DNA from 4 places in the Paenibacillus sp. GM1FR genome. Region 3 is predicted to be linked to each of the others. Evidence: riboswitches for the same ligand, from Rfam matches in the RefSeq annotation. Region 3 holds a riboswitch; each other region holds the start of a gene.
What was found. Region 3 has a riboswitch for thiamine pyrophosphate ahead of tenA (thiaminase II). Riboswitches for the same ligand answer to the same signal wherever they lie in the genome.
Positions count from the first base shown of each region.

Region 1: another riboswitch for thiamine pyrophosphate. It lies ahead of PAEAM_RS15530 (ABC transporter substrate-binding protein); the one in region 3 lies ahead of tenA (thiaminase II).
Region 2: another riboswitch for thiamine pyrophosphate. It lies ahead of thiC (phosphomethylpyrimidine synthase ThiC); the one in region 3 lies ahead of tenA (thiaminase II).
Region 4: another riboswitch for thiamine pyrophosphate. It lies ahead of PAEAM_RS12165 (ABC transporter ATP-binding protein); the one in region 3 lies ahead of tenA (thiaminase II).

Region 1 is NZ_MKZL01000021.1:36,121-39,955, forward strand. It holds gene PAEAM_RS15520 (VOC family protein) at 88-474, shown strand; gene PAEAM_RS15525 (NAD-dependent epimerase/dehydratase family protein) at 492-1,247, shown strand; TPP riboswitch at 1,392-1,504, shown strand; gene PAEAM_RS15530 (ABC transporter substrate-binding protein) at 1,812-2,852, shown strand; gene PAEAM_RS15535 (thiamine-binding protein) at 3,115-3,405, shown strand; gene PAEAM_RS15540 (ABC transporter permease) at 3,405-3,835, shown strand, end outside.
Region 2 is NZ_MKZL01000007.1:59,281-63,115, reverse strand. It holds gene PAEAM_RS04360 (alpha/beta hydrolase) at 1-783, opposite strand, end outside; gene PAEAM_RS04355 (IclR family transcriptional regulator) at 1,143-1,886, shown strand; TPP riboswitch at 2,035-2,148, shown strand; gene thiC (phosphomethylpyrimidine synthase ThiC) at 2,533-3,835, shown strand, end outside.
Region 3 is NZ_MKZL01000011.1:1,277,929-1,281,763, forward strand. It holds gene PAEAM_RS31770 (hypothetical protein) at 1-22, opposite strand, end outside; gene PAEAM_RS11435 (nucleotidyltransferase domain-containing protein) at 222-1,304, opposite strand; partial or broken gene PAEAM_RS11440 (CD3324 family protein) at 1,473-1,739, opposite strand; gene tenA (thiaminase II) at 2,060-2,722, opposite strand; TPP riboswitch at 2,836-2,933, opposite strand; gene PAEAM_RS11450 (endo-1,4-beta-xylanase) at 3,140-3,835, opposite strand, start outside.
Region 4 is NZ_MKZL01000012.1:91,846-95,680, forward strand. It holds gene PAEAM_RS12155 (S-layer homology domain-containing protein) at 1-844, opposite strand, end outside; gene PAEAM_RS12160 (radical SAM/SPASM domain-containing protein) at 1,110-1,985, opposite strand; TPP riboswitch at 2,204-2,306, shown strand; gene PAEAM_RS12165 (ABC transporter ATP-binding protein) at 2,466-3,230, shown strand; gene PAEAM_RS12170 (ABC transporter permease) at 3,220-3,835, shown strand, end outside.

The sequences.
Region 1 (3,835 bases), on a different contig from region 3:
AAAATTGGATTTGACAACCATGTAGTACAGCTCTATGATATCCCTTAAAATGGTAGAAACATTCACTACATAAGGAGGTTTTTGATTGTGAGTTTTCAAAAGCGCATTGACCACGTCGGCATTGCCGTTCGTGATCTGGAGACCACGCTGCGTTTCTACACGGAGATCGTTGGTCTTGAATTGAAAGACCGGGTGACCCATACCAACGGTATCATTCAGCTCGCCTTCCTTGGCTTCAATGGAAGTAATGAGACTGAGATTGAGTTAATTCAAGGATACAGCGACAAGCTGCCTTCCGAAGGTACGGTGCACCATTTTGCCATCCACGTGGATGACCTCGATTCTGAGTACAAACGCATCCAAGCCACCGAAGCCGAATTTATCGATGGAGAGATTATTACATTGCCTAACGGTTACCGCTATTTCTTCATCTATGGACCTGAAAAGGAATGGATTGAGTTCTTCCAGCGCTAAGAATTGGAGCTGATTTCATGAACATTTTAATTACCGGCGCAGCCGGAAAAATTGGACGTGACTTGTCCCAACACTTGTCAGAGACATTTCACCTGCGACTTACGGATTTGAATATCGACAGACTGCATACGTATCAAGGGACAAGCCATGAGATCATGACACTGGATGTGACAGACCCCGAAGCCTGTCAGCGTGCTTGCGAAGGCATGGATGTGGTTGTACATCTGGCGGGAGATCCTTCCCCGAATGCCGGATTTTATGAATCGTTGTTGGACATCAATATCAAAGGTACATTTAATGTATTCCGTGCAGCTAAAGACCAAGGTGTACGAAGAGTCATTCTTGCAAGCAGTGCACAGACGATTGAGGGGTATCCCATAGATGCTCAAGTCTATCCGGACATGCCCACACGCCCACGGAATTTGTACGGGGTTAGCAAATGTTTTGGAGAATCGCTCGCTTCCTATTTTGCGTATACCGAAGGTTTACAAAGTGTAGCAATACGTATAGGTGCATATGATGATTTTCAACCGGACGGACCCGTGCTGGAGGCAAGGGATATGAGCGCGTATATTAGTCCGGCTGACTTGTGTGATTTGATGTTCAAAGCAATTACAACTACCGATCTGGAACCCTTCACCATACTGCATGGGATCTCGAATAATCGGTTTAAACGATTGAATCTGGAAACCACTCAGAAACAGGTAGGTTATGACCCAAAATCCGATGCTTTTGCACTCAGTCAGATTGCCTTATATGATTCGCCACGATAATTATTGAAAATAACACATCCAAGCAGGCTGTTATACATATGTATAACGGCCTGTTTGATAACTTATACGTGTCCCTATCCAGTTCATGACTGGACACGTTCCACCCGCTGGCCTATAATTACACCTAGTAATGCCCGTAACTTCATAGTTTCCCAGGGGAGTCGGAATTGGCCGGCTGAGAGTGTATCCCACCAAGATACTAACCCTTAGACCTGATCTGGATCATGCCAGCGTAGGAATCGGAGTATATCGAAATGGCACAGCCCTATGGCTGAACGCCACCTCTCTAACGCCTGCACGCGTCCCGGAATACGGGGCGCTTTTTTTGTTACTATCAGAAAGTATAAGACTGGAAGCATCACCTTCCTGATATTGCAAGAAAAACTGCCGCTAAACGCGGTCTGGCTTCCTTGAATGACATCGATGGACGTTTTACTTGTTCAAAAATAACGTCATCCGGATCTCAACTGGTATAAATCTGTCGATTTATGCAAGATGATTGGATATGAAGCCAAGGAGTACCCCGTGCCAATCGGCCGGACATACCGAAGGAGAGAACCACAGATGAAATGGCGTAAAACGATGGGATTGTTGCTCTTATGCGTGCTTATGGTAACTGTAGCCGCATGTGGTGGCAAAGAAGCTGCCCCAGCTGGGCAGAACGGCGGCACAAATACGGAAAGCAGCAACGAAGGTGACACTGCCGCCCTGAAAGATATTAAAGTGGTGCTCGACTGGACACCAAATACGAATCATACAGGCCTTTATGCAGCTGTAGATCAAGGTTTTTACAAGGCCGAAGGCTTGAACGTGGAGATTGTACAACCAGGTGCCGGTGGCGCAGATACGATGGTTGCATCGAATGAAGTGCCTTTTGGCGTAAGTTATCAGGAGAGTGTAACTCAAGCCCGCACACAGGGTGTTCCACTCGTCTCCATTGCAGCAGTTATTCAGCATAATACATCCGGGTTCGCCGCTCCGGCGGATCGGAATATCAAGTCACCGAAAGATTTTGAAGGCAAAACCTATGGCGGTTGGGGTTCCCCAGTCGAAGAAGCCGTGATGCAATCCATTATGGAAGGCGACGGCGCCGATGTATCCAAAGTGAAAAACATTAACATGGGTGATGCTGACTTTTTCACCGCAGTGAAACGGGACATTGATTTCGCGTGGATTTTCTACGCCTGGACAGGTATTGAAGCCGAACTGCGCGGGGAACCGATCGACATGTTATATGTGAAGGATTATTCAGATGCACTGGATTATTACACACCTGTCCTCGTAACAAACGAGCAGACGATCCAAAACGACCCTGAGTTGGTGAAAGCATTCCTGAAAGCCACTTCCGAGGGGTATCAATATGCGATTGATCATCCCGAAGACGCAGCGAACATTCTGATCAAGGCCGTACCGGATCTGGATAAGGAATTGGTGCTGGCAAGCCAGAAATGGCTTAGTCCCAAGTACACAGATGACGCCCCGCGCTGGGGTGAGCAAAAGCAGAAAGTATGGCAAAACTACACTGACTGGATGTTTAGCAAAAAACTGCTGGATGAACAGATCGATGTGAGCAAGGCATATACAAACGAGTTTTTACCCCAATAAAATTTCTCATATAAAACGAACTTAAATTTTACACGAGGACGGAGAGGACAGAAATAACGTGAAAAAGCGAAGCGGTCGCCTAAAAGCTTTCTGAAAGAAAGCTGCATCGGAAGCATACGCTATCACCGGATTTTCCCTTTAGAGAAAGGGAATCAAAAAAATCTGGGGATAACAGCGATTGGAAGGTTATTCTGTCATCGAAGTGGCAAGTGTAACAGTCATTAGTTCATTTTATATATCACGAAAGGAGCCGTGATCTCTCATGGCAAGCACACTACTTAGCATTCAGGTTATCCCGAAAACGCCAAATGGCGAGAACTCTTATCCTTACGTTGATCGCGCCATTGAAGTTATTCAGCAATCCGGCCTGAAATATCAGGTGAACGCGCTCGACACCACGATGGAGGGGGAACTAGAGGAACTGCTGGAAGTTGTCCGTAAAATGCACGAGGTACTCGTGGAGGCTGGCAGCCCAAGCATCATCTCCCAGATCAAAATCGCCCATAGCCCTACCGGCTTCAGCATGGATACCCTGACGGAGAAGTATCGCTAATGCCTGCCTATTTCAAAAGTGTATGGCCGCCCATTGTGGCGGTTATTCTCTTTATAGCGATATGGCAGGGAGCCGTCTCCCTCTTCCATATTGAGAAATGGATGCTGCCTGCACCGTCCGACATCGCCCGCGAAGCGGCAACCCAGGCCGAACGGCTTGGCATGCACGCTTCCGCAACCATTCAGTTAACGCTGATTGGATTCGCCGCTGGAACAGCGGTTGGATTACTGATTGCGATGGTGCTACATTTGGTCCCTTTTCTCAAGTCAGCCCTGTATCCTTTACTTATTCTTAGTCAAAATATCCCAACCATCGCGCTCGCGCCGCTCCTGTTAATCTGGTTCGGATTCGGGCTGTTGCCCAAGCTGATTACCATCATCCTCGTCTGCTTCTTCCCCGTTGCAGTGGCGGCCATGGACGGCTTGACCCG
Region 2 (3,835 bases), on a different contig from region 3:
ATCTTCCTTTTTCACTTCCTGGTATGGAATCTGTTGTAATCCGGTACCATTCAGAACAGGGAACAACAGTTTCATGATCTCCAGTGTAGGCTGACGTGGCAGATCGATCTGGTTGTGAATGTTGTGGTACAGCGTATCTGGCTCCAGCAGGAACGCACTGTCCAGAATCATTGCATCCACTTCCTTCGTAATCAGTCCGGTTTGTAACGCTGTACCGGCACCCATCGAGAAGCCCCAGACAACCAGTTCCTGCGCACCACGTTGCTTGGCGAACTGGATCGCACCGAGCAGTTGCTGTGACTCAGCTTTGCCACCTGTGGCTACAGCTTTGTTCACTTGAGAAGCGAAGCCGTAATCGAACATCACCACGTTGAACCCAAGTTGATGGGCATAGTGTGCCAGGTCATACATGGGTACCCATGTTTCTTCACGATTGGCACCATAGCCGTGACTGAAAATAATCGTTTTGCTTGCAGCATTGTCAGCAGGAATATACCATCCCTGCATCGTGCGGCTGCCATCTGCTGCCGGGAACGTGATGTCTTCATACTTCATGTTCTTGGCTTGCATCGGATTGGAGAAGACAGGCGCTACCGTTGGATTGGATAATACCCATGCGATATAACCATGCAGTGCAATAAAACAAAACAGTAGAAAAAATACAACGGAGAGCAGCAACGCTACGATAATATGTTTGAACCGAATCAGCCTCGGTGATAGGGAAGAGGGCAGATCGGACACTTTTGTTTGCAGCGGGGCTTCGCTCTGGGATGATTGATACATGAATGCCCCTCCTTTGAAGTTCAGTTGAAGATAACAACGACATGAAAAGAGAATTGCGTCGATTTCAGAGCCTGCTTCAGAGCGATATCTTAATGTAATATATCTTTATCGTATGTTCCCGTATAGTCAAAGTCAATTGATTGAGGGCATTTGTTACGCAATTGTTATATAGTTCTTAAGATATATGGGTAACATTACCTTAGTGTGTAAATTACAGGGGATTAAGTCTTATAAAAAGGAAAAATTTACACGTTGGCCTATTTTGATTTTGGCTCTTTTTGGTTTACAGATGAGACCGTTTCTCATATAATTTATGTAACCAAGTTTCATGTGATGAAACATGAGGAGGGCATTATGCCATGGAAGATCGCAAGTTAACCGTCCGGGCTGTGGAACGGGCGCTGGATATATTATTATGTTTTACCACACGCAGTGATCTGGGACTCACCGAAATTGCCAGCCAGATTGGCCTGCACAAAAGTACAGTGCACCGCTTGATGGCTACGCTGGAGGATCGAGGGTTCGTGATCCGCGATGCAGCAACAGAGAAGTACCGACTTGGCATCCGAATCTGGGAGCTGTCAGCTCATATGTCCCGCAGTGATGATCCCGCTATTCTGCTGTTGCCTGCGATGGAGCGACTGAGAGATCGATTGGGGGAGACCGTGAGTCTGTACCTGCGTGATGGGAGTGAACGGATTCGTATTCAGGCGGTGCAAAGTGATCAGGCGATCCGCCGAGTTGCTCCCGTTGGTGTTAGACTCCCGCTGTCTGTGGGGGCTTCCAGCAAAGTCCTGATGGCGTTTGCCACGGACGAGGATCGTGAAGAACTGATGAACGGGCCGGAATGGCCGGTGTTTATTGATCCGGCGGTGTATTTGGCGCAGATGGGAGATATCCGGGATAACGGATATGCGACGAGTTATGAGGAACGTGAGCCGGGAGCCGCCGCGGTATCTGTTCCGATTATGGATCGCAGAGGCAATATTGCAGCTGCCCTCTCGGTCTCAGGGCCTGTCAGCCGACTCTCGCAGGAGACATTGCATGAATACGCACCTGTGTTGAAGGATGCTGCTACGCAAATGGGGCTCATGTTATCCTGATGTTGAGTTAAGATTTTTCTCCAATTGGGTTGGTGTTCTGGAATATAAAGGTTGTTTTTATGTTCCGGTTGCGCTACTCTGTAATGGACGGCCCAACGGAGCCAGCTTCATTGAATATGAACGGCGGCTTATGTAAGCCGCAACTTATTAACGTTACTGGGGGAGTCCGAATTGTCCGGACTGAGACGGAATCGCATGAGATTCCGGACCCTTTGCACCTGATCTGGATCATACCAGCGTAGGGAAGTAATCGGCGATATGACCACAACCACCACATGATGTGACCCTTGTAGGGCTCCGTTAAGGAGCTGCATAAAGGTGCATTATTGGTGATGGACATAAAAGTCGGTTCCTTCGGGGACCGGCTTTTTTATATACAGGGAACGGGCGATATAGCGCGGATTCTATGGGCTTCTTTTTCACTAACCTGCAAAAGCGGGCTTGGATGAGGAGGGAAGTCTCATAGATCGATGATCTGTGGTGACCTCCGTCTGTTGTTAACTGTACATGAAAAGTGTCTCCCCTGGTCTGGTGTAGGATCGCTCTTTCTTCTCTGCATTGCGCATGATTTGGGACAGGTACGTAAGTGAGCTAATGACTATTCCAACCAAACAAGCGACGAATACTGAGGAGGAGACAAGCGAACATGAGTACAGGAAATCAAACGGGACAACAAGCGACGGAGCAGGGACATAACGATCAGCAGGTGGAAAAAGAAACAGGAGCGGCCGGACGGGTTCAGCCCTTTCCCGGTAGCCGCAAAGTCTACATTCAGGGCTCACGGCCGGACATTGCTGTACCGGAGCGTGAGATAGCCCTTCATGACACGAATACTCCCCAAGGAGTGGAGCATAACGAACCGCTGCGTGTCTACGATACGAGCGGCCCCATGACCGATCCCAAATTTCATGCGGATATCCGTGCAGGTCTGCCAGCCCTGCGCACTCGCTGGATCACAGAGCGTGGCGATGTCGAAACTTACCAAGGCCGTACAGTTAAACCGGAGGATAACGGACTGAAGCCCGGAGGGAAGAGAGCTGGCGCTGAAGAGTACCCCGGATTACGAGGCAAACCGCTGCGAGCACAGACAGGACGCTGTGTGACTCAGATGCACTACGCGAGGCAGGGAGTCATTACGGCAGAGATGGAGTTTGCCGCCATTCGTGAAGGCGTGGAACCGGAATTTGTGAGACAGGAGCTGGCGAGTGGACGGGCCATTCTGCCATCCAACATCAATCACCCGGAGAGTGAGCCGATGTTGATCGGTCGTCATTTTCATGTGAAGATCAATGCCAATATAGGCAACTCTTCTGTATCTTCCTCCATCGAGGAAGAGGTGGAGAAGATGACTTGGGCGGTACGCTGGGGATCGGATACGGTGATGGATCTGTCCACAGGCAAAAACATTCATACCACCCGGGAATGGATTATCCGCAATTCACCTGTGCCGATTGGTACGGTGCCGCTGTATCAGGCGCTGGAGAAGGTGAATGGCGAAGCGGAAGCGCTGACCTGGGAGTTGTACCGTGACACACTCATTGAGCAGGCAGAGCAGGGCGTGGACTACTTTACGATTCATGCAGGTGTACTGCTGCGTTATATCCCCATGACCGCCAAGCGAATGACAGGCATTGTGTCTCGGGGCGGTTCCATTATGGCAGCATGGTGTCTGGCGCATCATCAGGAGAATTTTTTGTACACCCATTTTGAAGAAATCTGCGAGATTATGAAAAGGTATGATGTGGCGTTTTCGCTGGGAGATGGACTTCGTCCAGGCAGTATCTACGATGCCAACGATGAAGCTCAGATGGCGGAACTGGCTACGCTCGGGGAACTGACGCAGATCGCATGGAAGCATGATGTGCAGGTGATGATCGAAGGTCCGGGTCACGTGCCGATGCATAAGATCAAGGAGAATGTGGACTTGCAGATGGAAATCTGTAAAGAAG
Region 3 (3,835 bases):
TCGAAATTTTCTTCTTGACCATAACCATACCTCCGATATCTATTATGTTGTAATAAGCGGCTCAAGAATATGACGAGCCGAGTGTGACTGGGTATTACAATATTTCACTTTTTTGTTGGGTGATCTACCTGGTGATTGTATTATAACGTACTGCCAATCATTGTAAAAGTATTTTTTCCTTGTGTACAATTCCTGGACTTATTACTACCTGGAACGTAAGGTCATTGATTCATATAATGGGCATATAGTTGCTCAAATGTTGTAAAACGTTCGACTTTTCTGCCGACCTTATCATACTCTTCTCGATAATCATCCATCACTTCAAGGAGCTTCTCTTTCATAACTGGTAAATCATTTGCATCAAAGTACTGCATAAGATCATATTTCTTGGTGCCTTTCTCCATGGCCATTTCAGCAAGATACCCATGTGCTCCAAAGGCCGAAAGAAAGACGTAGGAAGCATCGTTCGCTGTAACACTGTTCAAAATTTTATTGCGGTAGTTGCACCACAATTCTTCATATGTTCCCCTCAGATTATCAAAGGTCGGAGCCGGTTTAACAATGAAGTTATCACACATCGTGCTATGTAACCTCGTAACGCTATTCAACATATTAAAAGATGTTATTCGAATATCTTCAATGGTATGAGCTTCGATGATTGACATGTATAAGGATTCGAGATCATCTGGAACATAGCGAAACGAACGTATCTCTTCCAAATATCGCTTGATCCCTCGTTTGATACACGTGTTATTCAGACTCACCAAGGCATTGACGAGATTGTACAGAACGCCAGCAGATGCATATCGCACTGAACCGATATCTTCACCAAGCATCGTATCACTGTATGCTTGCTTAGCCAGATCGATCCATTTATTTGCTCGATTAAGACACACTTCTCCTATCGGATTCGCAAGTGCATCAAGAGCTTTTTGCTGGAAGTCGTTCAATTTCTCCAAATCCTCAGGCGTTGCATAGTAGAGTATTTTCAGGTCGGTTAGGCTCGATACGTTGGGACTCTCCAAGGTGGATTGCTCTTGTATTCTTGAATCCCATGGCGTGCAATAGATATCATATCCAACGTCGTCCAAGATGAAGCAATCGGATATTCCCCATCCCTTTTCTGTATTATTAATGATAATTAAATCAAGATCGCTCTTCTCGTGAAAGTCACCGGTGCTAAATGAACCAGTAAGCCCAATAATGGCGATATCATCTAGAAAATCTCTTTTTACGCGTTCAATCACCATGTTAATGAGCAGTTCGTTTTTGTCCAGCAGCTTCTTCTTTATGATTTCGTTCATTCGTTACACCTCTTTGTATGATCCGGCCGTCCTTCATCACAACAACCTTAACTTGAGTCTATCGACTTAGAGGTACGGTTACTATGTATAAGTTGATTTAAGTCATCTTTGCACAAAATCCGCTAAACCGTCGATACGACGAGTTAGCGGATTTCATTAGTTCCTTGATTAGTTCTTTGTATAGACTATTTTCTTTATGCTTTCGCAGGACAAGAAATACCGATCCGCCAACTCCTCTATCCTGACTCCATTGCGGAATAAGGATTTAATCTCAGCGTTTCGAGCAGAGACCCTGCTCTTGCTCTCTGTTTTCTCGCCCCATTTCAGGTGCGCCTCTTTGGGTTTTGGGATATAAACCAATTCCCCTTGAACGTATTCCTAAATGATACGTAACAATTCTTCCGGAAAAATAGACTCGGCTTTTGAATATTTCATGGGCCTCACTCCTTATTTAATAGATCAATAAGGTGCAAAGCCAGTTAGTAGAATATTACGATTCGTCGTTGGCAATGTGATTATTCCCGGGCTCTATGCAAAGCATTGCCATATCCTTCACTGGCTTTGCATAGAGCCGTGCATGTAAGAATCCTACTCCGATTGTTTTCAATAGCCTCACCTCCAGAAAATAGATAGTTGCTATTTGCTTATTATATCAGGGCTTGTTGTTCAAATGTTTAATCATGTATTTTTGGGCTAACATGTTCTGATTATTCTGTACTCACCTTGATTAGCTGCTCTCTACTTTACCAGTGAACTCATGACTCCAGCCTCCATGACATCTCCCAAAAATCAAGTTCAAAGCGACTGCACATCACGAAAATATCTTCCATCCGTTGGTACGTTCCCTCGCTACAGCCTTCTAATAGCTTATCAGTTAACGTCACTAGGGATTGATTGTTGCTGTTGTATTCAGAGGAAGCATATCCTGTGATCCACTCTCCGTAAAAAGGATGCTCAGCTGCACCTGGCTTTTGGGCAAGGACTTGACCAATCTCTGCATAGCTCCATGAGCAGGCCAGAATGGATACAAGTACTTCTGCTATGCCACCCGCATGGGAAACAGAGAGCATATAGTTAGTATAGGCTGCATTTTTCAGTGCAGGTTTTACCTGGAAAACATGATCCTCTGTAATTCCTAATCGCTCCATATAAGAACGATGAATTTTCATTTCACCATTCAGGATGTTATCTACGTTTTTACTAAAAAACTGCATCAATTTGGGGTCGTGCGACTTGACGATACCTAGTGCAAATACACGGGCATAATCGAACAGGTACAAGTAGTCTTGCAGCAAATAATAACGAAATTGTTCGACCGGTAAGGAACCATCTCCGATTCCTTTAACAAAGGGATGCTCAAGACATTCCTTCCACACAGGCTGTGCTGCCTGATATAGTCTCTCTGAAATAGTCAACATGTGTTCCTCCAATTCATAATGTACGTATTCAAAAACAAAAAAACGAAACATCCATAGGATGTTTCGCAGACAAATACACTAAAACAAGTGGGTTCGCATGAGCTACCCAAGTACAGTGTTTCATCGTTGCATCCCTACGTTGGCATTATCCAAATCAGGTAAGGTCGGTTTAATACCCTCTCAGCCGGTTAAGGCTCCCTCGCAAACGGTTGTATGTAGTTGATTACTTTCTTATCCACATAAAAGAAAAAATAACATCCATTTAGTATATCAAGGGCTGTTAAATATAGTCAAGGCAGATTGTATCGCCCCTCATCACCTTTGGTGACGTATGTAAACGATGGAAACCATCACAACAATGGTTGAGTTTTAGCCACTGTTATGATGGTTTCTATTCTTGCAACTACTGCCGATGGTTTAATGCCCGAGTTTGTTCTTTCCGACAAAAGTGAGTATTCCGTACTGGGAAGTGTTTCTCCAGCTCTCATTGGTCGTATCATTCCACTTGGCTACGCTCTGCTTACCTCCGCCCTGGTTGTCGTTAATTTGAAGCTCGAAACCGAGAACATTCCCTGCTTTGGGCGTCAATGATTGCAACTGGATTCTGGCTTCTACGAGATATCCTTTATTCGTTGTCTTCACAGCACTTACAAGGCGTCCGGGCGAGGCCCCCCCTGCAAAGGTTCCCACATTGTCAGCACTGATTCTGAACTGGGCATCATCATATTGAAAATACGGTGTGCGCTGGTGATTCTCGTCCAGGAAAATCTCAACCGAATCCTGATCCCATGGGTTGATGCTGTCTGTAATGATGTTTGGATCAGTGACGTCGATCAGCAGATATAGATACTCACCTGACCACATTGCGCGAGCCACTGCCTCTGCACCTTCGGTCTCATTCAATCGTTTTACTTCAAATGGTGCAGCCTTATTCCATAGGGCGTCTTTCTTCCCATCAATCTGAACAATCCCTTGCACAGCTTTTGCAGATTTGGGCATAGGGGCAAGCTGAATCGCGCCGTATTTGCTTGTATCTTGTTCCTGAGACTGTGTTCGATCATTCCAGTACAGTGGATTATAAGGTTGTGTCCCACTTGCACCGCCATCAGTCAC
Region 4 (3,835 bases), on a different contig from region 3:
CGCCTCCACTATTTCCACCATTGTTACTTCCGTTCCCTTTATCTCCGGAGCTGCTACCGCTATTTCCCTTACTCTTACCTTCAGAAGGTTTTGTTGTTTCAGGTTTTACTTCATTTGAATCTTCAGTATCAATCTCTGTCTTGGTAGGAGCCATGTAACTATCATATGTAGACTTATTTATCACAAACTCATATGCAAGTCTAGCTAGCGCCTGTCGATCTGCTATGCCTGATGGATTAAATTTTACTGTTCCATCTTTTTGGACTAATCCTTTGATAAAACCAGATTGATAGGCTAGTGTTACAGAATCTTTCGCCCAGTTGGATACTTGACCCAAATCTGAGAGTTGTGGTTTGGATGTTTGACTCGTTAGATCTTGATTGTCCCAACCAAAGGCTCTAACAAAAAATACAGCCAACTCTTCTCTTGTCACATTTTTATTAGGCGAGAAGCTATCTTTGGAGGTACCTTGAGCAATTCCAGATTTGACAAGTGCACCTACATATCCGGCATACCATTGATCTTCCTTTACATCTCTGAATTGACTTGCTTCGACATTATCAGGCTTTAAATTAAGCGCACCGACCATAATTTTTGCTAATTGAGCTCGTGTTACCGAATCGGAAGGTTTAAATGTCCCATCAGTAAATCCTGTGAGTATTCCTTGTTCTACTAATTTGGTTATTTCCGTTTTGGCATACGAATTATCAATATCAGTAAAAGAAGTTTTAGATGTAGCCACTTCTGCCGATACAGATAAATTGATAGATAACATAGAAACAATCAGAGACGTAGAAAGCATTAACGATAGTTTGTGATTAAACTTTTTCCATTTTGAATTCAAAACTAAAACACACTCCTCAGTAGGCTTCTGGTTGGTAAATCCACTAATATATGAATCTTTAGAACTAATACACCTCCTAATCAATAGGATAATAATACCATGCAAATTCATAAAAACAAGATTAATAAACTATGATTTTACAAAAAAGTTGTTATCCTGAATTGATTTCAATTCTTATTATCTAAATAATTTCGCAATAAAGACAAAACGAACCTACCGAAAAAAATATTTTCGGTAGGTTCGTTTTTAAGTGAATTTATATATTCTAGGCTCCGAATCTCTGACGATAACCGCACTTTCGACACAACTCTTCTACAGCTTCGCGTTTGGAGAAGCCATATACCAGATTGTTCGCTCGCTCACCCTCAATAATCTCCGAGAATGACTTCTCGTGCACATTACCCAGGTTAATCACACCCTCGCCATCGAGACAGCATGGAACCACCGTTCCATCTACAAGCACAGCTGCCTGACCGCGAAGTGCATGGCAAAAGCCTTTACCGTCATCTTCAGGTGCATCCAGACTTGGCCACTGGAACTCATGGTCCTGATTCAGGTATACATTCGGGGCAATTTTGACCCCACTGCCTGGAACCACTTTTTCCTCAATGCGGAAATCCAGATTGAATTCACGTTCCAATACTTCAAGGGTCTCCCGATTTCGATTCATCTGAGCATTTGTGAAGTTATCCTGCGTCAGATTCCAAAGTCGGAATGAGATGATGACATTGTGCTTAACGGCCTCGTGTACAAAGGACAAAATATGACGCAGGTATCCGTCACGGTCTGTTGAACCTTCATGCCCATCGAAACTGTGCAGAGAGAAATTCATCTGCCGCAGCGCTGGTTTGCCAAGCAATTTATGCTGAGTCTTGGGCAGCAGTGTACCATTCGTTGTAATGTTCACCTTGAGTCCCTTCTCATGTGCGGAATCGAGCAACAAATCTATTTTGGGATGCAACAAGGGTTCGCCTTTGACATGTAGATAAATATGATTGGTGTGTGGTTTAACTTGATCCAGTATATTGTTGAAGACTTCAGGGTCAATGAATCCTTTGGCACGCTGTGTCTGCGGACAGAAGCTGCATGCCAGATTGCAGATACTCGTGATCTCAATATATACTTTTTTGAACGTTTTCAACTCGGGTCCCCATTCTGCCTAGGAGGGAGAACAATCCCACCTGCATTTTGTGATCCGGCCAATATGCGCCACCCCTATTATATCGGGTTAGGGAGCCCAGGTAAATTGTTCAGTTGTTCGGGTCTGACTCCAAGTTCATCTCAAGAATTCCATCATGCTGCCTCTTTACAGTTCATGTTCAAGTGATATATGCTGAACAGACAACTGCATATCTTGAACTTTTGCACTAGGGGAGCCTTGCGGCTGAGACGAATATGACTATTCGGACCCTTTGAACCTGATCTGGATCATACCAGCGGAGGGAAGTGGAGCGGCCTTTTAGTAAGCGGAATTTTCTCATGTATGTGAAGATAAATTGCTGATTTAACTTACAGACCCACTCATTTCTCCGGAAATGGGTGGGTCTTTTTTTGTTCCTTTTGCAGAGTATAGGATGCCGTTGTTATTCCAGCAGTCTGACATCAAGGGGGTGAGGATCAGATGAACAACCATGTAACCATTGAGAACGTTAGCTTCGCTTTTCCTGAAAAAAAGGATTCACCCGTGCTCGCCAATGTGTCGCTTCAGGTCCAACAAGGAGAATTTGTCTCGCTCATTGGCTCCAGCGGGTCAGGTAAAAGCACACTCTTCAAGCTGCTCGCAGGCTTGCATGAGCCAACCGTTGGCATCATCGATATAGCTGGTGTACCGCAAGGACAACGGCTCGGACGAATCGCCTATATGCCGCAGAAAGATCTGCTGTTATCCTGGCGTACCGTCATGGAGAACTGCATGCTACCTGCCGAGCTTGCACCAGGCCGACAGGACAAGGACAAACTACGAGCCGATATCATCGCAGGATTGGCAAGGTTCGGCTTGTCCGGTTATGAGCAGGCCTATCCAGATGAGTTATCCGGCGGCATGCGGCAGCGGGTCGCATTGCTTCGTACCTTGCTTACAGGCGGGCAGCTCATGTTGCTGGATGAACCCTTCGGTGCACTCGACGCCTTAACCAAACGAGAAATGCATCGCTGGTTGCTCGAGCTGTGGGAGGGCTTTGGCCAAACCGTGATGTTCATTACACATGACATTGAAGAAGCCCTGCTGTTAAGTGACCGTATCATTCTGTTAACTCCAGGGGGGCAAGGTCAGCAGTTGCGGGAGATGACGGTTCCTTTACCACGCCCAAGGCATTCGGACATGATCTACGAACCGGCTCTCGTGCAGATGAGGCAACAACTGGAGGAACAATTGCATGCAAAATGATAGAGCTGAGGTTAGCGTCTGGACGTGGTGTTCGAAGTGGCTCTCGAACTGGTTTTCCCAATATGGTTTGTTTATTATGCTCATGTTCTTATTACTGGCGATCTGGGAAGTGAGTGTGCGTATGGGTTGGGTGCCCTCCTTCATCATTCCTGCACCCACGGCCATCATAGGCTCACTGGTTGAACATCGTCGTCTGCTGTTGACCATCCATCTGCCTGCTACCTTTATGGAGGTTATTGTTGGTTTTGGCTTGTCCATAGTGACTGGAATTACGCTGGCAACAGGCATGCATATGAACCGGTCGATTGAAAAGGCCCTATATCCCTTCATTGTAATTAGTCAGACCATCCCGCTGATCGCCTTGTCCCCCGTATTTATCTTGTGGTTTGGTTACACGTTGTGGAGCAAAGTCGCGGTGGTATTTTTAATCGCATTCTTCCCCATTGTGGTCAGTACCTACGATGGACTCCGCCAAGGCGATCCGGAGCAGCGTGAACTACTGCTCACCATGGGCGCCAACAAGTGGGATATTTTTTGCAAACTCCAGGTTCCGCTGGCACTTCCCTCTTTTTTCTCGGGGCTAAAGATGTCTGTGGTGTACTGCG